DNA from 3 places in the Herminiimonas glaciei genome. Region 1 is predicted to be linked to each of the others. Evidence: riboswitches for the same ligand, from Rfam matches in the RefSeq annotation. Region 1 holds a riboswitch; each other region holds the start of a gene.

Region 1 (7,942 bases):
CCATCTTCAATTGTTCGATTTCCTGCGGGAACATTTCGGCCAGGCGCGGATTATCTATGCCCTTGATGACTTCAAAGGTTTGGTCGGCTTTCTCGTTACCGGCTGCGAACAGCATGATTTCGTCGCGCAGCAAGTGATACACGCCGCGGAAATTCTTGCCCATGCCGATCGGCCAGGTCACCGGTGCGCATTCTATCTTCAGCACCGATTCCAGTTCATCCAGCAATTCCAGCGGATCGCGCGTTTCACGATCCAGCTTGTTCATGAAAGTGATGATGGGTGTATTGCGCATGCGGCAAACGTTCAGCAGCTTGATCGTTTGTTCTTCCACACCCTTGGCGGCATCGATCACCATCAACGCGGAATCGACTGCCGTCAACACACGATAAGTATCTTCCGAGAAATCCTGGTGACCCGGCGTATCGAGCAGGTTCACCACATGATCGCGATACTCGAACTGCATGACCGAGCTGGCGACCGAAATGCCGCGCTGCTTCTCGATGTCCATCCAGTCGGAAGTCGCATGGCGACCACTCTTGCGTCCCTTGACGGTACCGGCGAGCTGAATCGCACCCGAGAACAGCAGCAGCTTTTCAGTCAGGGTGGTTTTACCTGCATCCGGGTGAGAGATGATGCCAAAGGTGCGACGACGCGCAACTTCGCTATTGATCAGGTCGGAGGTAACGGTACGCGGTTCAAACGCTTCAGTTTCAGCGGAATCGGGTGTTGGTAATTCGGGCGCGGCGGACATGGAATAGCCCTTGGAAAAAGGGCTAAAGTCTACCGTCTCTTGGCCTGTAAGTCTATGACGGACGGGGAATTGAGGAGCGGCGGCGGATACCGCCGATCCGGGAAACGCTTAACGTTTTACCAAGCCTGCCGCTTCCAGGCGCGCCCATACTGCGGCTTTTTCGTCATCATCGTAAATGATCCAGTTGATCACTTCATCGAAGGTGCGACCGCAACCCTTGCAAATTTCATCGCCGTGCGAGGTCGAGCAATAGCCGGCACAAGGTGAATCGGGACGCAGGGTATTGCGGGGCTGGTCGGCGGCCGTGCCCGCAACAGGGGCGGCGTCGTTGACGATTTTTTCGGGATTATCAGGCTTACTCATGCGACAAATGACTCATACGGCAAATATCCGATCTTATTCGATATTTCCGTTCTGCGGCTCCGCGTGGCGGAAACCTGGTTAAGGCTGGCTGTTTAAGCTGGCAAGATTAATTCAACTGCAAAACATAATCGGTCAGCAAAACCTCTTGCACACTACGCGTCTGCAAGGCCTTGTTGGCGGCATCACGCAGCAAACCCTGGACATAGGCCACGCCCTCGGGGGTCTTCACGCGCTCGATATCGGCGCCGGCCAATGCAGTCTGCAAAGCCACTGCCAGTGCGGCTTTGTTGCCCTGCACCCAGGCGGCTTCCTCAGGTGCGGTTTGCAGCACGATAGTGGTTTTGATCGCGAATCCCGACGAACGCACCACGATAGGGTCAAAGCTGGCGTAGGCAATCGGCGGCACATGCTTCTTGTCCGATTCAAGGTAATACCAGGCAAAGGTAATACCGGCAGCAATCGCAATCATGACAGCCAGCATACCGACAAGGATAGCAAGTAAAGAATTGCCGGATTGCCGGACTCGTAACATGGCGATGCTCGTAAGGGGGAATAAGGGGTACTAGTTTAACTGATGTACCCCGTGCCGCAGGATTTTGTTGCTTATTTGCAAGTTTTATAACTTCCCTGCTTGCCTGCCCCTGCGGGTGCAGCTAATTACACAGGGCGATTGGGCGTAATCGTATTGCCGCCACGTTCCAGCCGGTCTTCCAGTTCACCTATATAGGCAGCCAGCGTATTACCGGATTGCTCAACCGCTGACACGACGCCGGTATCGAGTTTATCGAGACGCTGCAACAAAACGCTTTGTGCTTCCGCATCCTGCTTTGCCACGGCCTGGATTTCTTCTTCAATGAAGCGATGCAATTCGCTGAAACGCGAGGCTTCCAGTTCGCGGCTGTTTTGCAATTCTTTCGCATGACGACGCGCTTCCAGCATGACCGATGATTGCAGGTACAGGATACAAACCAGGAAATAAAACGTCAGTGCTCCGGTCAGGCCTAACATTACCAATCCCAACGGAGCCTGCACGGTTGCTACACCCAGCCACAGTGCGGTCGGTGTATTGAAAGCTTCCCAATTCAACGCTGCCAGCGCGCCGATAGCTCCGAAGATGATAACGAAGAACAGAGTACGGATTTGCATAGTGGTCTCGCTCCTTTGTTGGCACATCGATAAATAATAAGCAAACAACCTGACTATAGCTATGGGCTAACGCACATACCGACCATCATTTACGATCAAAACCGGTATTGCGCCATGTCCTGCGACAACCAGCCACTTACTTGGTATTGATATAAATTAAATAAATTGTTGTGCATTTATACGTGCAACTACAAGAAAAACGCTTTCGCTGTGCTTTGTTAATGTAACATTCACACTGGAATTAGTTACCCAATAAAAACAATTTTTACGGAGCGCCGCTTATGAAACTCGCATCTTTTTTGGCCATGACAGTATTGGCGGCCGGAATCAATTCGGCAGCTGCGCAAGACCTGGTCCTGGCCATCAATGAAGGCGTGACTTATCAGGAAGGCGGACCGGCCAGTGAACGTTACAAGCCTTTGCTGCAATTGCTGTCCAAAGAGCTCAAGCAAAACGTCAAGCTGCAAACCGTAGACAAATACGCGGTATTTGAAAAAGGCCTGGCCGAAGGCAAATACGACCTGGCTTTCATACATCCTGCCCATATCGGCCTGCAAGCCGTGAAAAAGAATGGCTACGAAGGCCTGGTGACTGCCAAAGGCTACACGGATTACCGTGCACGCGTACTGGTAGCGCAGAATTCGCCATTGAAAGCCTTGCCAGACCTGCGTGGCAAGAAGATAGGCGTACCGTCGGTCGAATCGATCACCACCGTGATGTTCACCGCTGCGCTGCATGAATTGCGCTTTACCGATCCGGAAAAAAGCTATACCCCGACCCGCTATCAGGATGCTGTGCCATTCATGATCGATAACGGCTTTGTCGATGCCGGCGTTACCGGTTCGGCGGCTGTGGCCAAAGCCTGGACGGCCAAAGGCGGTCGCATCTTGGCGGAGACCAAACCCGTCGCAATAAAGCAATTCCTGGCGACGAAAAAGCTCAGCGAATCCGACCGTGAAAAAGTAAAAACACTGTTGCTGACCTTGCCGGACAGCGAAGCAGGCCGGACCGCCTTGTCGAAAATCGGCATGACCGGCTTCGTGCCATGGAATACCGCCGTCATGGATGAAGCGACGGCGCGCCTCGGTCTCTAAAATTCGATCGCTGTAATGCAAAAAGGGGCCGCTTCATGCGGCCCCTTTGCTTTTCAAGCTGCGCGCAAAGCGACGCGCTTTTGCAATAAATCCAGCCAGCGCTCTCCGCAATTTTCATTACTGATACATAGTGCGTAATCGGTCACCGTGCGCGCAGCGCGTTCCAGCAACTGGATGTCGGCTTCGTGCTGGCGTGCCACGTGCGGGTCTTCCAGGAACAGCACACGGCGACACTGGTCCCTGTCGAGGATCAGTTCAGCAATCTGCGCGTCGCCGCCCATCGGACCGCTCAGGTATGGTTTGACCCAGTTGCGGCCTGCTTCTTCACCCTTGATTTTTTGCGCCAGCTTGTTCAGCAGGCTACCGGTGGTACCGGTTGCGCAACGAAAGCCGAACTGATCCAGTAAGTCAAAATGGCGTTCGGCGATTTCCAGCATGCGGCCTTTCATCGCATCGTGCGCAATCATTGCGATGCCTTCATTCTTCAGGTCGAAAGTCTCATCCAGCTCCGGATTCGGTGCGGCACCGATAGCAATCGACTCCAGCTCCAGCCATTCGCGCGCACCGGCCAGCGTCGACAGGAACGGTTTGCCATGGATGACGCATTGGCGTTTCAGCGCCACCGCTTCCGGAAAAATCGACGAAGGATCAACCGGATCCATCAGGTACATCACGGCATCCAGTCGCCGCGCCGGATCGGTATCGACGACGCGGGACACCAACTTCATCAGCCCGCCATGGCGGCCATACGGGAAACGTTCGATATGCGGGTAATTCTTCAGCAGGCCGAGATGGTCCATCGCATCCAGCGTACGCCCGACGACTATCAGTTGCGGTTGCAAATGTTGCTCTATCGCGATGCGGCTGCCGTTGAGCAAACGTGCCAATACGGAATTCGGCGCGTCCTGGTGGGTACGGCTGGTGGCTAAACCAATGCGGAATTGATGCGGGGTGGCAGACATAGGGAAAAGTGAAAACGGGCAATATTGCACCGCACAAACTTTATCATGACGACATGTTTTATTCACCTTCCGTACAACAATACCGAATATATTTCACAGACTTGATGTGGGCTTTTGATTTTTGCCGGATCCGATGTTATGCTGTGTTTATATACAGTATTTACCGTTTTCGTCGGGTCGCTCCCCCTCCAAGCTTTACTGTGCGACCCGACATTTCTATACCTGTGGTTGATGCCTGCCCGTCCAAGCACAGGCAAGTGTTGAACACTAAACTGCACTACCCACCCCGGACCTCAGGCATTTTCCAAAACGTTTTAATTCTTCTCCGGCATCGCAGATGAGTGATGGCTGGAGATCAGCCATTGACGGCCATCCCATTTGTACGTGTAGGTATAACGCGCCTTCACTTCCGAACCATCATCGAACTTGAATGTATACAGCCCGGAATCGCTGGCGCTGTTGCAGTTGATTTCTATCGCGCGGCTGTTGATGGTGCCGACCGGCTTGTGCTCTAGGAAGTGTTTGAAATAGTCCACTTTCTCGTCGGCCGTCAGGCGCGGCTTATTCGACAAGGTCGGCAGCAGTATGGATTTGCTGGCGTAGTTGGCGACCACTTTTTGCGGATCGCCGGTTTGCAACGATGCGTTCCAGCGATCAAATAAGGAAGCGACCTGTTTCTCCGTTGTGGCGTGACACACTTCAGACTTGGCATAAGCGTGGCCGGTAAAAGCGCAAGCAAGCATGACGACAACAGCAGTACGTGGAAAATACATAGAACCTCTCATCAAAAAATTAAAAAAATAAAGCATGCTCAAATGAAATCGTCACCTCCTGGGAGCAGCAGCTCTGCCGTTTTGTGAAAAAAAGATTATGAAGCCCGGATCGGCCGGTTTTTGGGAGTCTTTTCTGCTTTTAGCCTGCTTGGTCACCCTAATCACTTATAAGTTGCACAAGTCGGATTTGTCCTGCCTGCCACAAATCCGGCCAGCTGCCCGCAGAGGCTTGCCTATAAACGTTTTTTGGCTCAAAGTAGCGGCCTGTCTGAAAACTTGGCTCGGGGTCCTGCGCATATGCGTGGGTGAGAGATACCCGTTGAACCTGATTGAGGTAATCCTCGCGCAGGAAAGCACATAATCCATCGCCGCTCCCGCGGCATCGAATCCGCTGACCTGCCATCTATTTTTTGAAAGACCATGATGGCTTTACCAAACGCTCCTGCGGCCAGCAGCAATGCCGCTTTCACTCCTATCCCGGCAAACGAACGCGTCTTTTCCTTCCGCGATCATGCAGCACTGTGGTTCAGCCTCGGCGTCGGCCTGCTGGTCATGCAGATCGGGGCCTTCCTCGGCACTGCGCTCGGTACGCAAACCGCCTTGTTCGCCATCGTTGTCGGCTCCGTACTTGGTGCGGCCCTGCTCGCGCTGGTGGCATACATCGGCTTTGAACGTGGCCTGTCGAGCCCGGTACTGATGTGCCAGACCCTCGGCACATCGTTTGCCAAATTGCCGGTCGTGCTGAACGTGGTGCAATTGATAGGCTGGAGCGCGTTTGAGCTGGTCGTCATGCGTGATGGCACGACCGCGCTGATCAAGGACATTACCGGCCTCGATACGATCTGGCTACCCTACGTCACCGCCTTGTTCTGGGGCTTGCTGCTGGTCGGCCTGGCAACCGGCTCGATGATAGGACTGGTGCGCTGGTTCGTCGGTCGCTTCGGCCTGCCACTGGTAATCCTCTCACTGATCTGGCTGACCTACCAATTCGTCCTGAAAGCACAGGCACAAGGCCTGGACGCGATCTGGCATCGTGCAGGTGACGGCTCGATGAGCACGCTGGCTGGCATAGACCTGGTGATGGCGATGCCGGTATCGTGGCTGCCGCTGGTAGCCGACTTCGCGCGCTATGGAAAAGCCGGAGCCAGCACCTTCCGTGGCACCTGGCTCGGTTTTGCCGTTGCCAATATCTGGTGTCACGCCTTGGGCGTATTGATCGTCAGCACCTCCAATCCCGGCGCCGACCTGATGACCACCCTGTTGCTGGCGCAAGGCGGCCTGATCGCACTCGGCCTGATCCTGATCGATGAAATGGATAATGCTTACGGCGATGTGTATTCCGGTTCGGTTTCGCTGAATTTCCTGCACGGCAAATTCACGATACGCTTCTGGGGCATCACGCTCGCATTGGTCGCCACTGCCTGTGCCTTGTTCCTGCCGATGCATGGCCTGGAACCTTTCCTGCTGACCTTAAGCTCGGTATTTGTACCCTTGTTCGGTGTGGTGATTTCGCAGTTGGCTTTAAAAGGGGAAGCCACCGACAAAGGCGTGAACGTGGTACCGGTCGCGATCTGGCTGATAGGCATCGCAGCTTTCCATCTGTGCCCGATGATGTGGCCGGTAGTCGGCTCGGCTTTGCCTGCGCTGGCGATCACGCTGCTGCTCGGCAGCATTTATCGCATCGCACGCCGCCCCGCATTGCAATCAGCATAAATAAAAACGGCTGCCCGGTTTCCCTGGCAGCCGTTTTTCCTCACAAGCCGGCTTACTGCGCCGGCGTCCTGCTCCAGCCGCCACCCAGTGATTTGAAGACATCAGTGGTACCGGTCAGGCGCAACAAGCGCAGTTGCGCCAGTTGGTCATCAGCTGCAAACAAAGTGCGCTGCGCATCCAGCAGCGTATTCAAATCATCCGCACCTTCGCGATAACGCAATTCAGACAGCTGCAATGCACGCCGCGCTTCTTTCCTGATTTCAATTTGCGCCTGCTCTTGCGCCAGGTTGCGGCTGGCATTGCTGAGTGCATCGTCGACTTCTTTCAGCGATGCAAAGACGGTGCGACGATAACTCTCGACCAACTGGCGACGCACCGATTCGCTGGTCTGCACTTGCAGACGCAAACGATTACCGTCAAACAAGGTCTGCACAAAACTGGCCGTCAGTCCGACGCCGTATGCAGGATTGCCCAGCGCCAGCAAGGCGGCACTGGAATTCCCGGCACTACCCGTCAATGAAATCGTCGGCAGCAAAGCCGCACGCGCTGCAGCCACATTCGCGTCGGCGGCATACAACTGTGCTTCCACACTCGCCAGGTCAGGCCTGCGCGTAATCAGTGTCGAAGGCAAACCAGGGCTGACTTCCGGCACCGTCAATACATTCAAATCCTGTGCCGCTACCTGCAAGGCCTGTGGCTGGCGTCCCAGCAAGATCGCCAGTGCGCTGACCGTCTGCCGCTCCTGCACCTGCAAAGGCAGCAGGATGTTGCGTTGCGCCAGCACCGTGCCGCGCTGACGGCTCATATCGAGGGCCGAAGCGGAACCATAGCGGTAACGTGCTTCCACGATCGCATACACCTTCTCCGCGATCGCCAGATTTTCTTGCGCGACCTTCAGGCGCACGCGCAAGGCCAGCGTCTGGAAATAAGCATTCGCCACCCCTGTCGTCAGTGTCAGGCGCACGGTTTCCATGTCGTAGCGGCTGGCATTCAATGAAGCATTGGCACCGCTGGCGACTGCGGCTACCCGGCCCCACACATCGACTTCATAGGCGACGCTGAGCGCGACACCGGTGTTTTCTGTCTTGGTCCAGCCGGTAGGCGTAACGCCCGGCTTGTTGGAACCGACACCGGTATTCG
Region 2 (7,942 bases), on a different contig from region 1:
TCCTGATTTTGTAATTTATTTTCCCGCTGTGTCTGTGATCCAGTCATAGCGGTATTCATTTTTCATTTTTCATTTAAGAAGAAGATCTGTCATGAGACGTAATCGTAAAGCAAAAATCGTTGCTACCCTGGGCCCAGCAAGTGGCGATCTGGAAACCATCAGCGCATTGTTTGAAGCTGGAGTGGACATGTTCCGCTTCAACTTCAGCCATGGTTCGCACGAAGATCACCGCGCACGTCACGAAATCGTGCGTAGCCTGGAAACCAAATACGGCCGTCCGGTTGCCATCCTCTGCGATCTGCAAGGTCCGAAGATTCGTCTGGGTACCTTCAATGGCGATTCCGCTGTGTTGGCTGAAGGTTCGCAATTCGTGCTCGACCGCGATCAGACTCCAGGTGATGCAACACGCGTTTACCTGCCACATCCTGAACTGTTCGAAGTTGTCAAAGCTGGTCAAAACCTGTTGTTCGATGACGGCAAAATTCGTGTTTCGATCGAAAGCAACTCGGGTGACCGCATCGTCACACGTGTGACTACCGGCGGTAAGATTTCGAACCGCAAAGGCGTCAACGTGCCAGACGCAATTCTGCCTATCCCTGCAATGACACCGAAAGATCTGGTTGATCTGGAATTCGCATTGTCGTTGGGCGTGGACTGGGTAGCTCTGTCGTTCGTGCAACAAGTTTCCGATATCGAAGATGCACGCAAGATCATCGGCGACCGCGCTCTGATTCAATCGAAGATCGAAAAACCAGCAGCAATGCTCGACATCGATGCGATCTGCAAAGCTTCTGACTCCGTCATGGTTGCTCGTGGTGATTTGGGTGTTGAACTGCCGATCTCGCAAGTGCCGCGCGCTCAGAAAGAAATCATCCGTGTATCGCGTAAATACGGCCGTCCAACTATCGTTGCAACACACATGTTGGAATCGATGACCGAATCGCCTATGCCAACCCGTGCAGAAGCATCGGACGTAGCCAACGCCATTTATGAAGGCGCAGATGCCGTGATGTTGTCTGCGGAATCGGCCAGCGGCAAGAACCCTGTTCGTGCCGTTCAAATGATGGACAGCATCATCAAGGAAGTGGAAAGCGATCCGGTCTACCGCACACTGCTGGATGCACAGCAAGTGACACCACGTCCAACCGCGGAAGATGCAATTTGCAACGCCTTGCGTGACACCACGGCTGCGATCAAAGCTGTCGCTACTGTGACATACACAAAATCCGGCAGCACCAGCATGAGCGCTGCGCGTGTACGTCCGACCACGTCGATCCTGAGCATCACTCCAGAACTGAAGACCGCACGTCGTCTGGCATGGGTTTGGGGTATCCACTCGATCGTTGGTGGCCAGGATGTTAAGTCTGTTGATGATATGGTCAGCGAAGCAGTGGCGGCCGCTGTGCATGAAGGTTTTGCCAAGAAGGGTGATTACATCGCTATCTCGGCTGGCTTGCCATTCGGTGAATCGGGTACAACCAACTTGTTGCACATCGCAACAGTTAAGTAATAGCTGAGTTGTAACAGTTTCTGGAAAACAGCATCCTTGCCGTTTTCCAGAACTGACATGAATGGTTTGTTTTCCGGTAGGCAAGCAAGCCATTCATGTCAGATGTAAAAGTTTGACCCGGGTCAATTGACGTAGTCGTTTTATTGCATAGACTCGCGTTGTAGTTTGTTGCACCCGTTGTAGAAGTAAAAAGCTAGGGGTCCTAGGCAGATGCATACCGCATCCCGCCGGGTGAGAAAAACCCTTGAACCTGATCTGGATAATGCCAGCGAAGGGAAGCTAACGAGAACGATGTCGCATCAGGAATCCGCATTGCATCGCCCCACGATGCCCTCCTTGAAACGATAGCTGTCCTCGAAACCTCCTGAGCTGGCTCCAAGCCACTGTAGTTAGCCAAGGAGCCAAAATGAATGCCAATCCCAAATTCCTGTCCGCCACTGCGACAGTAGACGAAGCAGCAATCCAGCCGCTGCCGAATTCCCGCAAAATTTATATCGAAGGTTCGCGTCCCGACATCCGCGTGCCTATGCGTGAGATTACGCAGTCCGATACGCCAGCTTCGTTCGGTTTTGAAAAGAACCCACCCATCTATGTGTATGACACCTCGGGTCCTTACACCGACCCTGCGGCGAAGATAGATATACGTTCCGGCCTGGATACGCCGCGCCTGCCGTGGATACTCGAACGCAATGACACGGAAGAACTACCAGGCCCGACGTCGGAATACGGGATAGAACGCCTGAACGATCCGAAGCTGGCCGAGTTGCGTTTCAACCTGCATCGCAAACCACGTCGTGCATTGGCTGGTAAAAACGTCTCGCAAATGCACTACGCACGTCAGGGCATCATCACGCCGGAAATGGAATTCGTTGCGATCCGTGAAAACATGAATCGTCGCGCCTACCTGGAAGAACTGAAAAAATCCGGTCCTAAAGGTGAGAAGCTGGCCGAGTTGATGGGACGTCAGCACCCGGGGCAATCGTTCGGTGCTGCGATTCCACAAGAGATCACTGCAGAATTTGTGCGCAGTGAAATCGCGCGCGGCCGCGCCATCATTCCAGCCAACATCAATCACCCGGAAATCGAACCTATGATCATAGGGCGTAACTTCCTGGTCAAAATCAACGCGAATATCGGTAACTCGGCGGTCACTTCTTCGATCGGTGAAGAAGTCGAAAAAATGACTTGGGCGATACGTTGGGGCGGCGACAATGTAATGGATCTGTCGACCGGCAAACACATCCATGAAACACGCGAATGGATTATCCGCAACTCGCCCGTGCCTATCGGTACCGTGCCGATTTACCAGGCGCTGGAAAAGGTAAATGGCAAGGCCGAAGACCTGACCTGGGAAATTTTCCGCGACACGCTGATCGAACAGGCAGAGCAGGGCGTCGATTACTTCACCATCCATGCCGGTGTCTTGCTGCGCTATGTGCCACTGACGGCGAAGCGCATGACCGGCATCGTGTCGCGTGGCGGTTCCATCATGGCGAAGTGGTGTCTCGCACATCACAAGGAATCTTTCCTGTACGAACACTTCGAAGACATCTGCGAAATCATGAAAGCCTATGACGTGTCCTTCAGCCTGGGCGATGGCTTGCGTCCGGGTTCCATCTATGACGCGAATGATGAAGCGCAACTGGGTGAATTGAAAACGCTGGGAGAGCTGACGCAGATCGCATGGAAGCATGATGTGCAAGTGATGATCGAAGGTCCTGGTCATGTCCCTATGCACCTGATCAAAGAAAACATGGACCTGCAACTGGAACAATGCCATGAAGCGCCGTTCTATACGCTGGGGCCGTTGACGACCGATATTGCACCGGGCTATGACCACATTACTTCCGGTATCGGTGCGGCGCAGATCGGTTGGTATGGTACGGCGATGCTTTGCTATGTCACGCCGAAAGAGCATCTCGGTTTGCCGAACAAGGTCGACGTCAAGGACGGCATCATCACTTACAAAATCGCTGCACATGCCGCCGATCTGGCGAAAGGTCATATCGGTGCGCAGATTCGTGACAATGCCTTGTCGAAAGCGCGTTTCGAATTCCGTTGGGAGGACCAGTTCAACATCGGTCTGGATCCGGACAAGGCGCGCGAATTCCATGATGAAACTTTGCCCAAGGATTCAGCCAAGGTCGCGCATTTCTGCTCGATGTGCGGCCCGCATTTCTGTTCGATGAAAATCACTCAGGAAGTGCGTGACTATGCAGCGAAGCAGGGCATCACGGAAATCCAGGCTTTGAAAGCGGGCATGGAAGTGAAGGCAATCGAGTTCGTGAAGAGTGGTGCCGAGATTTATCAAAAGCAATGATGATCACGCTACAGCTGAATGGCAGCGCATATCAGGTCGAGGACGGCTCCACCGTGAGCGACCTGGTGGCATCCTTGTCCTTGACCGGCAAGGCCATAGCCGTCGCCATCAATCGCGAAGTCCTGTCGGATAGCGATTGGCCGCAACGTCGTTTGCTGGCGACGGACTCCATTGATATCGTGCGCGCCATAGGTGGCGGTTAATGAATGAAGCAAATAGAAGGCAAGCGCGAGCTTGCCTTTTATTTGCTGTTTAGGTATTCCAGAGGAGTTACACCATGAGTAGTCCACATTTCGCCGACGAGCAACTGACGATCGCCGGCACCACTTATCGCTCCCGCCTCTTGGTAGGCAGCGGTAAATACAAAGACCTCGAACAGACCCGCGCTGCCAGCGAAGCCAGCGGCGCACAAATCGTCACCGTCGCGATTCGCCGCGTCAATATCGGGCAAGACCCGAATGCACCGAGCCTGCTCGATGTGCTGCCGCCATCCGAATACACCTTGTTGCCGAACTCGGCCGGTTGCTACAACGCCGCTGATGCGGTTTACACCTTGCAACTGGGCCGTGAAATCCTCGGCGGCCACAAGCTCTGCAAGCTCGAAGTACTGGGCGATGAAAAGACCCTGTTCCCGAATATGCCGGAAACCCTGAAAGCAGCAGAAACGCTGGTCAAGGATGGCTTTGATGTGATGGTCTATTGCAGCGATGATCCGATCCAGGCGCGCATGCTGGAAGATATCGGTTGTGCCGCCATCATGCCGCTGGCGTCCTTGATCGGTTCCGGCATGGGCATCCTCAACCCGTGGAATTTGTCGCTCATCATCGAACAAAGCAAAGTCCCGGTCATCGTCGATGCGGGTGTCGGTACCGCTTCGGATGCCGCGATTGCGATGGAACTGGGTTGCGATGGCGTGCTGATGAACACCGCGATTGCCGGTGCGCAAGATCCGGTACGCATGGCGCATGCAATGAAACTGGGTATAGAAGCCGGACGCAATGCTTACCTGGCAGGTCGTATCGCCCGTAAATTCGCCGCTTCCCCATCGTCACCGATGGCCGGACGCGTGGTTTAACGAGGTTGCAGCGATTTGCGCATGGGATTGGCAGATAAATCGATTATCGAATATCCTTGCTGCCTTCAACGTCTACACAATTAAAGGATTTACCATGCGCGCGATCGAGATTACTCAGCCAGGCCCACCAGATGTCTTGAAGCTTTGCGAGCGTCCCATGCCTGAGCCCAAGGCTGGCGAAGTGTTGATCAAAGTACATGCCGCTGGTATTAACCGTCCTGACGTCCTGCAACGCACGGGTAATTACCCTGTGCCTAAGGGCGCGTCGGATTTGCCAGGCCTGGAAGTGGCCGGTGAAATCGTCGGCGGTGACCTGGCGGGTAGTGGTTTCAAAATCGGCGACATGATTTGCGCGCTGGCACAGGGTGGTGGTTACGCCGAGTACTGCACGGCGCCGGTCGAGCAATGCCTGCCTATTCCTAAAGGCCTGGATGCAGTCGAAGCCGCTTCACTGCCAGAAACATTCTTTACAGTCTGGAGCAATGTGTTTGACCGCGTCGGTCTGAGCGGTGATGAAACCTTGCTGGTGCAAGGTGGTACCTCCGGTATCGGCGTCACGGCGATACAGATCGCCAAGGCGCTTGGTCATCGCGTGTTTGCAACCGCTGGCAGCGATGACAAGGCCCGCGCTTGCGAAGTGATGGGGGCCGAACGCGGCATCAATTACAAGACTGAAGACTTTGTCGAAGTAGTCAAAGCTGCGACCGGTGGCAAAGGTGTCGATGTGATTCTCGATATGGTCGGTGGTGATTACGTGTCGCGTGAAATCCGCTGCCTCGCGGATGACGGCCGTCTCGTTTTCATCGCGCTGCTGGGTGGCAACAAGGCAGAAGTCAGCCTGGGTCAAATCCTGTTGCGTCGCCTGACGATTACGGGTTCGACTTTGCGTCCGCGTCCGGTGGCATTCAAGGCTGCGATTGCGAAACAATTGCGTGAACGTGTGTGGCCGCTGATCGAAGCAGGCAAGATCAAACCGGTCATCTACCAAACCTTCCCATTGGAAGAAGCAGCACAAGCGCATGCGCTGATGGAAACCAGCACACACATCGGCAAAATTATTTTGAAGGTATAAACAGCGCTATACGCGATAAAAAAGCCCGCCAGTCTGCAGAGACTAGCGGGCTTTTTTCATGGGCGATGAAAGGAATTACTTTTTGTTCTTGCCCAATGCTTTCGGCGGCAGGTTGCTCAACTGCTTGCCAGGTTTCGGGTTGTAACGGATCAGGCGTTCGATCAGTTCCGGTCCTTCGGTCAGCAGGAAGTTTTTAAAGGCTTGTGCGACCGGCGGCAGGCGCTTGTTTTTCCGGTGCACGATATACCAGTTCAACATGACCGGGAAGCCTTCTACGTCCAGCACGGCCAGGCTACCGGCTTGCAATTCCAGGCTGATGGTATGGGCGGACAGGAAGCTCACGCCCATGCCGGCAATCACCGCTTGTTTGATGGTCTCGGTACTGCGGATTTCCATCGCGACGTTGATGTCGTTGATACGTTCGCCGAAGCCGTCCTCCATTGAATGCCAGGTATCCGAACCTTTTTCACGTACTACGAACGGTTCCTGCATCAGCCTGCTCATTGGAATGTTTTTCTGCGATACCAGGGGGTGATCCGGTGCTGCCACGATCACGTAAGGATGCGGTGCAAAGGCTTCATTGATGGTGTCCATATCGGTCGGCGGACGCACCATAATCGCAATATCGGTCAGGTTGCTGCTCATCTGGTTCAGCAAACCTTCACGGTTATGTACCGACAGGTTCAGCGTCACACCCTGATGGCTGCGCGCAAACTCCACCAGCAGGCGCGGGAAGAAGTAATCGCCGGCGCTGATAACGGCCACGTTCAGCTTGCCGCCGGTGATGCCCTTGAACTGGGTCATCGCATCTTCCGCTTCCTGGAACTGCTGGATGATGGTGCGGCTGTAATGCAGCAGCTCCGAGCCGCCGGGCGTCAGGTAGATTTTCTTGCCGAGTTGCTCGAACAGGGCGAGGCCGGCGTGTTCTTCCAGCTTCTTGACCTGGGTGGAAACGGCCGGTTGCGTCAGGTGCAGCTCTTCCGCAGCGCGCGAAAAGCTCAGATGGCGGGCAACCGTCTCAAAAACCTTCAATTGCCGGAGTGTCGCGTTCTTCATGGCAGGAATAGTCGATGTATAAGCTAAAAGGAATCATTATGATTAAATACTTTAACTATGCCTAATCATTTTTTGCCCCTAAGATGCATTTAAGTTTAGAAAACAACGCTAAATGAGTACCAAAATTTAGACAGGAGACTTACTATGTTCACAGCCGCGTTGGATCAATATTCTGCAGATGATGCAGCGGATCTACATCGTAACGCTTATAACGCAGCGTTTTACGAACTCGGCTTGAGCTGGTATTGGGATGCGAACACCGACGATGATCTTGCCGTCGCCGCAGGTGGTCGCAAGCGTCTTCAACATTATCTGGAAACTTGCCAAGCGCATCTCCTGAAAGTGTATGAAGCCGATTTCCTGGTCGAAGCAATTCAAGCCGCCAAAGCACGCTGCTATGAAACCATGACTGCCTCTGGAACCCGCGTAACACGCTCGGTGAACTGGGCTGAGTTTCAACGGGGCGAAGTAGGCGTTTGAGCACGGTATCCTTGTGGATTGTGTCATGACCTGACGCAATCGCAGTGGATGCAAGGCAATTTGACTGTGTACATCAATCTATCGGTTCGATGTTGCGCCGCGTCAAATTTGCAGCTCACTCCATTTGTTGTAACTGATAGCGAATTAATCTTCGCGCGATCGCCGTTTTCTTAATCGATTTTTGCATAAGTATGGTCGATTATGGTGCGGCAAGTATCGAATCTTAACCGTGGTCAAGGATAACGGGATACTCTTCTCGGACAATCCACGTCACCGTTAATTTCGATATAGCAGCAGTTAAAATAGCAGCTTTTTTGCTGGGAGCATCGACGGTTTTTGCGTGGATTCAAGCAAAAGAAAATTTATCGCAGCGTAAAGCTGCCAAAAATTGATTATCAACAAGGACGATCATGAATATCCACGAGTATC
Region 3 (7,942 bases), on a different contig from region 1:
CAGTGCGGGCAATAGGCAACACCTTTGTTGCGGTACTCGTTTTCACCCGGCACGTTGATGGTTTTCCAGCGTGCACCGGTTGAGAGGATCACCGTTTTGCTTTTCAGCGAACCGCCGTCTTTCAGTTTCACTTCGATCAGTTTGCCCGGTATCAGCTCGGACGCCGTCTGTATGTTCATGATGTCTACTTCGTAGCTGCGTACATGCTGTTCCAGCGCGACGGCGAATTTCGGACCGTCGGTTTCCTGTACCGATACAAAGTTTTCAATCGACAGCGTATCCAGCACCTGGCCGCCGAAGCGTTCAGCCACGACACCGGTGCGTATGCCTTTACGTGCAGCATAGATAGCCGCTGCCGCACCTGCAGGTCCGCCACCGACGATCAGCACGTCATAGGGGGCTTTCGCGCTCAGCTCTTCCGCTTTGCGTTTATTGCCGCCAGTGTCGAGCTTGGCCAGGATCTGTTCGATGCTGACACGACCGGACTCGAACGGTTGTCCGTTCATGAAGGTCGTTGGCACGGCCATGATTTCGCGTTCCTTGACTTCATCCTGGAACAAACCGCCATCGATGGTGATGGCGCGGATGCGCGGGTTGATCAAGGCCATGACGTTGAACGCCTGCACGACTTCCGGGCAGTTGTGGCACGACAAGGACATATAAGTTTCGAAGGTATAGTCGCCGTCCAGGTTGCGGATCTGCTCAACTACGGAGTCTTCGAGTTTCAATGGGTGGCCGCCGGTTTGCAGCAAGGCCAGCACCAGTGAAGTGAATTCGTGTCCCATCGGGATCGCGGCGAATTGAATGCCTGCGTGTGCGTCCGGGCGCTTGATAACAAAAGAAGGTTTGCGCTCGTTATCATCGGTGCGTTCGATCAGTGTGATCTTGTCGCTCAGCACTACGATTTCTTGCAGCAACTCCTGCAATTCACGAGATTTGTCGCCGCCATCGAGTGACGCAACGATCTCGATCGGTTGCACGATCTTTTCCAAGTAAGCGGCTAATTGGGTTTTGAGATTGGCATCTAACATGATGGTCCCTGCTTTCTTTTCAGTTTTAACAATAAAGTCCTGCATGTCCGGGCCACACGGCCCGGACAGTCCTGCAACTACTTATTCACTACAACTTAGATTTTGCCTACCAGGTCCAGCGATGGAGCCAGGGTTTTTTCGCCTTCTTTCCATTTGGCCGGGCAAACTTCGTTCGGGTGAGCTGCGGTGTATTGAGCAGCTTTCAGCTTGCGCAGTGTTTCCGAAACGTCACGAGCGATTTCGTTCGAGTGGATTTCCAGGGTTTTGATCACGCCGTCTGGATTGATCACGAACGTACCGCGCAGCGACAGGCCTTCTTCAGGAATGTGTACGCCGAATGCGTTGGTCAGTTGGTGAGTCGGGTCGCCAACCAATGGGAATTTAGCTTTGCCAACTGCTGGCGATGTTTCGTGCCAAACTTTGTGCGAGAAGTGGGTATCGGTTGTAACGATATAAACTTCGGTACCCAATTTTTGGAATTCTGCATAGCTGTCAGCTGCATCTTCAACTTCAGTTGGGCAGTTGAATGTGAACGCTGCCGGCATGAAAATCAGTACAGACCATTTGCCCTTCAACGATTGTTCGGTAACTTCAATGAACTTGCCGTTGTGGAAAGCTTGGGTCTTGAAAGGCTGGACCTGAGTATTAATAAGGGACATGTCGTTTCCTTTGGTTGGGTTAAAAAAGAGTACTAATTGGTTTGCTTAGTGCATAGGTACGAATGATAGACAAGAATCCGTCATTTGCATAATTGATTTAATTTACAAAATCAATTTGTTTTCGCTATCGGAAAGACGACGCCATAGCCAATATCGAATGCTCTATTATGCAGTTTTACTGCGACTGTGGTGTGACAAGCCGGTTTTAGTACTGCTTTGACATGAATTCGCCGGATTTCATGCGAAATCGGCATGCACCACTCTAAGACTTTATAATTTCACGCTTGTGACGCCCCAGCGGTGTCTTTTGCTTCAAATTCTTGGCAAGGTGATATGACTACCCCAGCAAACCCTCCGGCCGGCATCAGTGCCGCCGAATGGCAGGTCCGCATCGACCTCGCCGCCTGTTACCATTTATGCGCGTTGAAGAACTGGGATGACCTGATCTACACGCATATCTCCGCCACCGTACCCGGCGAAGAAGGTCGTTTCCTGATCAACCCTTTCGGTTTCCGCTTTGATGAAATCACCGCATCCAATCTGGTGAAGATTGATTTGCAGGGCAATATCATCGGCGACCAGACCTACCGCGTGAACGTCACCGGCTTCGCGATCCACGGCGCAGTCCATGCAGCGCGTCCGGATGCGATGTGCGTCATGCACCTGCATAATGAAAATGGGGTCGCAGTCGGCATGCAACAAGGGGGCTTGTTGCCCTTGTCGCAGCATGCGATGCGCTTCTACCGGCAGATCGGCTATCACGATTACGAAGGCCTGGCCTTGTCGCCGGTCGAGCAGGTGCGCCTGATAGAACGCCTCGGTGATTATCCGGCCATGCTCTTGCGCAACCACGGCACATTGATCAGCGGCCGCACGATAGCTGAAGCCTACGTCTTGATGGATACGCTGGACAAAGCCTGCTCCTTCCAGCTGAAGGCACAATCCGGCGGCGGTCCGCTAAACATTCCGGCGCCTGAGATTTGCGCCAAGACTTACAAGGAACTGCTCGGTGACGGTTCGCCGGAAGGCATACTCGAATGGCCGGCGCTGCTGCGCAAGCTGGATGCGGTCTCGCCGTCTTATCGTCATTGATCTAATAGATCGCTTTATTATTCTTACTAACCAAAAAGGAAAACCCATGCCAACTATCAATGTGCAATTATTCGAAGGCCGTACCGTTGAACAAAAACGCGCTTTCGTCAAAGCCGTAACCGAAGCAACCGTCGCCACCCTGGGCTCCAGTGCTGAATCCGTCGATATCATCATCGAAGACGTGAAACGTGAAAACTGGGCAACCGGCGGCAAACTGTGGTCTGACGTTTAAGCTCGACGCTGATGTACACGCGTCCTTAAGCGCACACCAGCAGCCCGCAGTACATCAGCACTTTCATTCCCCCCATGCCCACTGAATCGAGTCTGGAAGACCTGCGCCGCTATGCGGTCGCGCGTACCTTATTTACACCGACTACCTTGCCCGCAGCGATACAGCGCCTGGGCTTCGTACAAGCTGACCCTATACGTGCGCCAGCCCGGGCGCAGGATTTGACGCTGCGTCATCGCGTCAAGGATTATCGCGCCGGTGATCTGGAACGCCGCTATGCGCGTCTCGCGATAGATGAAGATTGTTTCGTCAACTATGGCTTCCTGCCGCGCGAGCATCTGGCATTGATGCATCCACGCCAACCCCGGAAAACCTGGAATGCCGAGACCCGGCGCAAGGCTGCTGACGTGCTGGCCTTTGTGCGTGAGCGCGGCGTGGTCCATCCACGCGAGGTCGAACAGCATTTTGCGCACGGACGCGTGCAGAACTACTGGGGTGGTTCGAGTAATGCCAGCACGCAATTGCTGGACGGCATGCACTACCGTGGTTTGTTGCGGGTAAAACGGCGCGATAGCGGCACCCGTGTCTATGAAGTGGCGACGCATCAACCGTCGGATGACAGCCCGGCTGCCAGTGCCCGGTGTGCAGCCGCCCTGATAGCACTCGTGCTGCGCAAGTACGCGCCATTACCAGCGGCCAGCCTGACTTACCTGGCGCGCCTGCTAGGCTACGGTGCACCACATCTGGCAGTGCAGACGCAGGCAGCACTGCGACTTGCACGCGAACACGTGGCCAGTTGTCGTATCGATGGAACGACCTGGTACTGGCCCGCCGATGAAAACCCGCGTTCGCGTCGTTACGCGGTCGACGATAGTGTGCGATTACTCGCTCCTTTTGATCCGGTGGTCTGGGATCGACGTCGCTTCGCCCTGCTCTGGGACTGGACTTACAAATTCGAAGCCTATACACCGCCAGCCCGACGCCAGTTCGGTTATTACGCGCTGCCCATGCTCTGGCGTGATCAGGTGATAGGCTGGGCTAATGTGTCGACGCGTGATGCTCAACTGGACGCTACATTCGGCTATGTGGCAGGCGCAACACCCAAAGGGGCGGCTTTCCGCAATGCATTAGATGAGGAATTGCAGCGCATGCAGCAATTCCTCAGTCCGCGTTGATGCTGGACTGTCAGCCAGGAGCGCGAGCTCTTCCCTTGGTGCTGTAACGCACAGCAGCCTCCCTGCGAATGCGTTAAGGTAGTCGTTCACGCATGCGCAGTGCAGGAGTGCGATCATGAACAAGGCATTTGTAAAAGAATCGAATGACGACGACGCCGTATCACCGGTGCCGGAGATGCCGGTCGGCGTCAGGAACTACATTACTCCGGGTGGTTATCACACACTGCAAACGGAATTGCAGCATCTGCTGGATGTGGCACGGCCTGCGGCGTTGCAGGCAGATACTGAAAGTGCGGATCTGGAATCCGCGCCGGAAGCATCGCTACGTGAAATTGATACACGCATCCATTACCTGCAAACGCGCCTCGAAACGGCAGAGATAGTTGATGCCAGTGTGCATGCAGATGGTGAGCAGATATTCTTTGGTGCCACGGTGGAATACGAAAATGCTGCAGGTGAACAGCACCAAGTGACGATAGTGGGACTGGATGAACTGGACCCGGCGCAAGGGCGGATCAGCTGGCTATCACCGCTCGCGCAAAGCCTGCTCGGTGCGCATGAGGGAGATGCGGTATCGTTGCAAAGCCCGGCCGGTCATGAAGAGTTGCAAGTGTTGACAGTGCGTTACCCGCACAGCAGTTGAACGCCTGGTGTTGGAAGTTGTCCTATAGTTAATCGCACTATCCACTATCGCAAGGAGTCTCACATGACAGAGCATAAGTCCAAAGCGAAGCCGGCCGTTGCAGGAAAGCCGTCCGACGTAGAGCCGCATACACATGACGAAGACTTGCTGGACGATGCATTGGAGGCGACCTTCCCAGCCAGTGATCCGGTGGCGGAAATTCCAACTGACAGCGCGCCTTCCAGGCAGGAAAAAGCGAAGGACGAATTGCTCGATACGGCACTGGACCTGAGCTTTCCCGCCAGCGATCCCATCTCGGTGACGTCGGGTATTACGCGCATCCGGCAGGGTAAATCTGCTATCACCAAGAAAATCAAATAAGTCATATGCCTGTATGGCGATTTGTTGACCTCGGTTAAGATCGGCGAAATTTGCCACAACTTGCGGCAAAAATGCCATTCCGTGCTCTTCTTCTTTCGTGTTACCATTCGGCCACGCTAGGGGTCCTGAAGAGTTAAACGTCTTCGGGTGAGAAAAAACCCTCCGTACCTGACCTGGATAATGCCAGCGTAGGGAAGCGCAAAGTCCACGCAATTTCTTTGTCCATTCCTTCGCGCGCATTCGTTTTTCTAACGCGATTGATTGAACAAAACATGTCTGTACCCCACTCCCGTCGTTCCCTGATAGCCCTGGCCGTTGCGCAAGCTTGTGCGTTTGCACCTGTTGCGATGGCGGAGACTTCCGAAAATGTTTTGCCTGAAGTGGTTGTGACTTCCGGGTCGGCACCGGACGGTATTGCGCGCAATGCAAGCGTCGGCGGTTTCTCCGATACCCCTTTGCTGCAGACACCGGCTTCGATCAGCGTCATCACCGCCGAGCAGATGCAGGAGCGCAGCATACGCACCGCGACCGATGCGGTGAAATACGACGCCAGCGTACAGAATTCCTATAACGCAGTCGGCCTGTCCGACTGGTTTGCGATCCGCGGCTTTACGCTGGACATGGGTTCCAACTATCGCAAGGATGGCATGGTGATCCTGGCGCATTCGGCGATTCCGATGGAAAACAAGGAACGCCTCGAAATCCTCAAAGGTCTGGCAGGCATGCAGGCGGGTATTGCTTCTGCCGGCGGCATCCTTAATTACGTAACCAAGCGTCCTACCGACACCCCGCTGCGTTCGGCGACCTTTGAAGTGCGCGAGCGCGGTACCGTTTACAGTGCAATAGACCTTGGCGGTCGTTCCGATGACAAGCGCTTTGGTTATCGCATTAATGCGGCGGCGGAAGATATCAAGTCCTATGTAAAAGGTTCGAATGGCGACCGGCGTTTTGTTTCCGGCTCCTTTGACTGGCGCATCAGCCCGCGTGCCTTGCTGCAGGTGGATATGGATTACCAGCACAAGTCGCAGCTGACAGTGCCCGGCTTCCAGTTGCTCGGCCCTGAACAACGCATTCCTACCGGCGTCAGCGGCAAGACTATGCTGAATAACCAGACATGGAGTTTGCCGGTCACCGATGACACCAACAATCTCGGCGTTAAATTTGAATACGAGTTGAATGACAATTGGCGCACCACCTTGCAAGCCAACAAGTTTGAATTGCGGCGTGATGATGCAGTGGCGCTGGCATCCGGCTGCCCGGCGCAACTCCTGAACTTCGGGTATTGCTCAAACGGTGATTTTGGCTTGTATGACTTGCGTCGTGAAAATGACAAGCGCTCCGTCATGACTACGCAGGCTTTGTTGCAAGGTAAGTTTGCGACGGGTAGTGTGAAGCATGATTTGACCACTGGCGTATCGACACTGAACCGACGGGACAACTATGCAGACTATCTGTTCACGCCGACAGTCGGTGGCTTGCCGGGTAACATCTATACCCTGCCGCAACGGGCATTAACCCAGGAGCAGGCATTGCCGGTTGCCTTGCGTCGCAAGGATGATGAACAGTCCTTCTTCGTGCAAGACGTGATGGCATTGAACGAACAGTTCAAAGTGCATGCAGGCGTACGTTATACGAAACTAAAGCGTGTTCAGTTTGCTGCGGATGGATCGAATATCCGCAACACCGATTCAGACTTTGTTTTGCCTAACGTCGCTTTGGTGTATAGCCCGAAAGCGAATCTCTCTTTCTATGCATCGTATGCACAAGGGATGGAGCCAGGCGGAGAAATCCCGTCGGGCTTGCCTAACTCAGAGTCCGTGCTGGATCCATATAAGTCGAAGCAGATTGAAGTCGGTGTTAAGGCCGACATCACACCTGATGTCAGCGTTTCTGCAGCCCTGTTCCAGATCAAACGCCGTAACGAATACGTGAAAGCTTCAAGCTCGGATGCAACTGCGGGGGTAGGAGCCTATGTGGCAGCGGGTGAACAGGTAAATCGTGGGCTCGAGTTTGCGGCGCAGGGACGTGTGACACGCGACTTGATGTTGGGTGCCAGCTTTACCGCAATGGAAGCGAAGGCGGTCGGAACCGGTGATCCGGATATCGAAGGCAAACGTGTCGGCAATGTGCCGAAGTTCAAATCAGCGGTCTATGTAGACTATGCATTGCCGCAAATGCCTGCCGTGAAATTGAATGCGACATGGATTTATTCGACCAGCAAGATATTTGCACCGAATAGCCAAATCGCTTCCCTGAACAAAAGCGTAGATGGCTACCATGTACTGAACATTGGTGCGCGTTATGCAACCAAGATCAGCGGCAAGACGACTACCTTCCGTTTCGGTATCGATAACGTATTCGATAAATTCTATTGGGGTGATGCGGCGAATGCCTTTGGCGGTTACCTGATTCCGGGTGCGCCACGCCTGGCCAGATTGTCGGTACAGGTGGATTTCTAATCCTGCTCGACGGGCCAATATCAAACAAAATGCCACCTTTGACCGGTGGCATTTTTTTATTCCGTATCTTGCGTCGACAAATAAGCACTGACCTGTTGTACGCGTTGTCCGGTATCGCCGGATACCAACAGATAAGGAATCGCTGCAGCATCCAGTGCCTGTAGCAGGAGTCGATGTATTTCCTGTCGCACGCTATCGGATTCCCGCTGCAAACCGTCGGCCACCCAGGGATTGCTTGGTTCCGCCACGATCGTAAAATCATAGCGATGCGTCAGCGCGAGCTGGCTGAGTGCC

Evidence for each region. A riboswitch is a leader RNA that binds a small molecule or an ion and turns the genes downstream of it on or off. The one in region 1 is predicted to bind thiamine pyrophosphate.
Region 2: another riboswitch for thiamine pyrophosphate. It lies ahead of thiC (phosphomethylpyrimidine synthase ThiC); the one in region 1 lies ahead of ACFQPC_RS08785 (purine-cytosine permease family protein).
Region 3: another riboswitch for thiamine pyrophosphate. It lies ahead of ACFQPC_RS11830 (TonB-dependent siderophore receptor); the one in region 1 lies ahead of ACFQPC_RS08785 (purine-cytosine permease family protein).

The regions. Positions count from the first base shown of each region.
Region 1 covers NZ_JBHTBU010000001.1:1,946,083-1,954,024, forward strand. The annotation lists gene ACFQPC_RS08750 (peptide chain release factor 3) at 1-751, opposite strand, end outside; gene ACFQPC_RS08755 (DUF1289 domain-containing protein) at 860-1,114, opposite strand; gene ACFQPC_RS08760 (flagellar basal body-associated FliL family protein) at 1,221-1,646, opposite strand; gene ACFQPC_RS08765 (LapA family protein) at 1,772-2,260, opposite strand; gene ACFQPC_RS08770 (phosphate/phosphite/phosphonate ABC transporter substrate-binding protein) at 2,542-3,354, shown strand; gene ACFQPC_RS08775 (methylglyoxal synthase) at 3,408-4,316, opposite strand; gene ACFQPC_RS08780 (nuclear transport factor 2 family protein) at 4,631-5,089, opposite strand; TPP riboswitch at 5,362-5,458, shown strand; gene ACFQPC_RS08785 (purine-cytosine permease family protein) at 5,513-6,802, shown strand; gene ACFQPC_RS08790 (efflux transporter outer membrane subunit) at 6,855-7,942, opposite strand, start outside.
Region 2 covers NZ_JBHTBU010000003.1:160,776-168,717, forward strand. The annotation lists gene ACFQPC_RS17345 (glycerate kinase type-2 family protein) at 1-14, shown strand, start outside; gene pyk (pyruvate kinase) at 92-1,510, shown strand; TPP riboswitch at 1,696-1,804, shown strand; gene thiC (phosphomethylpyrimidine synthase ThiC) at 1,917-3,830, shown strand; gene thiS (sulfur carrier protein ThiS) at 3,827-4,033, shown strand; gene ACFQPC_RS17365 (thiazole synthase) at 4,108-4,905, shown strand; gene ACFQPC_RS17370 (NAD(P)H-quinone oxidoreductase) at 5,000-5,977, shown strand; gene ACFQPC_RS17375 (LysR family transcriptional regulator) at 6,053-7,033, opposite strand; gene ACFQPC_RS17380 (HAD family hydrolase) at 7,178-7,513, shown strand; gene sucC (ADP-forming succinate--CoA ligase subunit beta) at 7,924-7,942, shown strand, end outside.
Region 3 covers NZ_JBHTBU010000002.1:208,463-216,404, reverse strand. The annotation lists gene ahpF (alkyl hydroperoxide reductase subunit F) at 1-1,031, opposite strand, end outside; gene ahpC (alkyl hydroperoxide reductase subunit C) at 1,127-1,690, opposite strand; gene ACFQPC_RS11855 (class II aldolase/adducin family protein) at 2,024-2,782, shown strand; gene ACFQPC_RS11850 (4-oxalocrotonate tautomerase) at 2,754-3,014, shown strand; gene ACFQPC_RS11845 (DNA glycosylase AlkZ-like family protein) at 3,089-4,186, shown strand; gene ACFQPC_RS11840 (GreA/GreB family elongation factor) at 4,302-4,829, shown strand; gene ACFQPC_RS11835 (hypothetical protein) at 4,893-5,189, shown strand; TPP riboswitch at 5,298-5,401, shown strand; gene ACFQPC_RS11830 (TonB-dependent siderophore receptor) at 5,462-7,648, shown strand; gene ACFQPC_RS11825 (AAA family ATPase) at 7,705-7,942, opposite strand, start outside.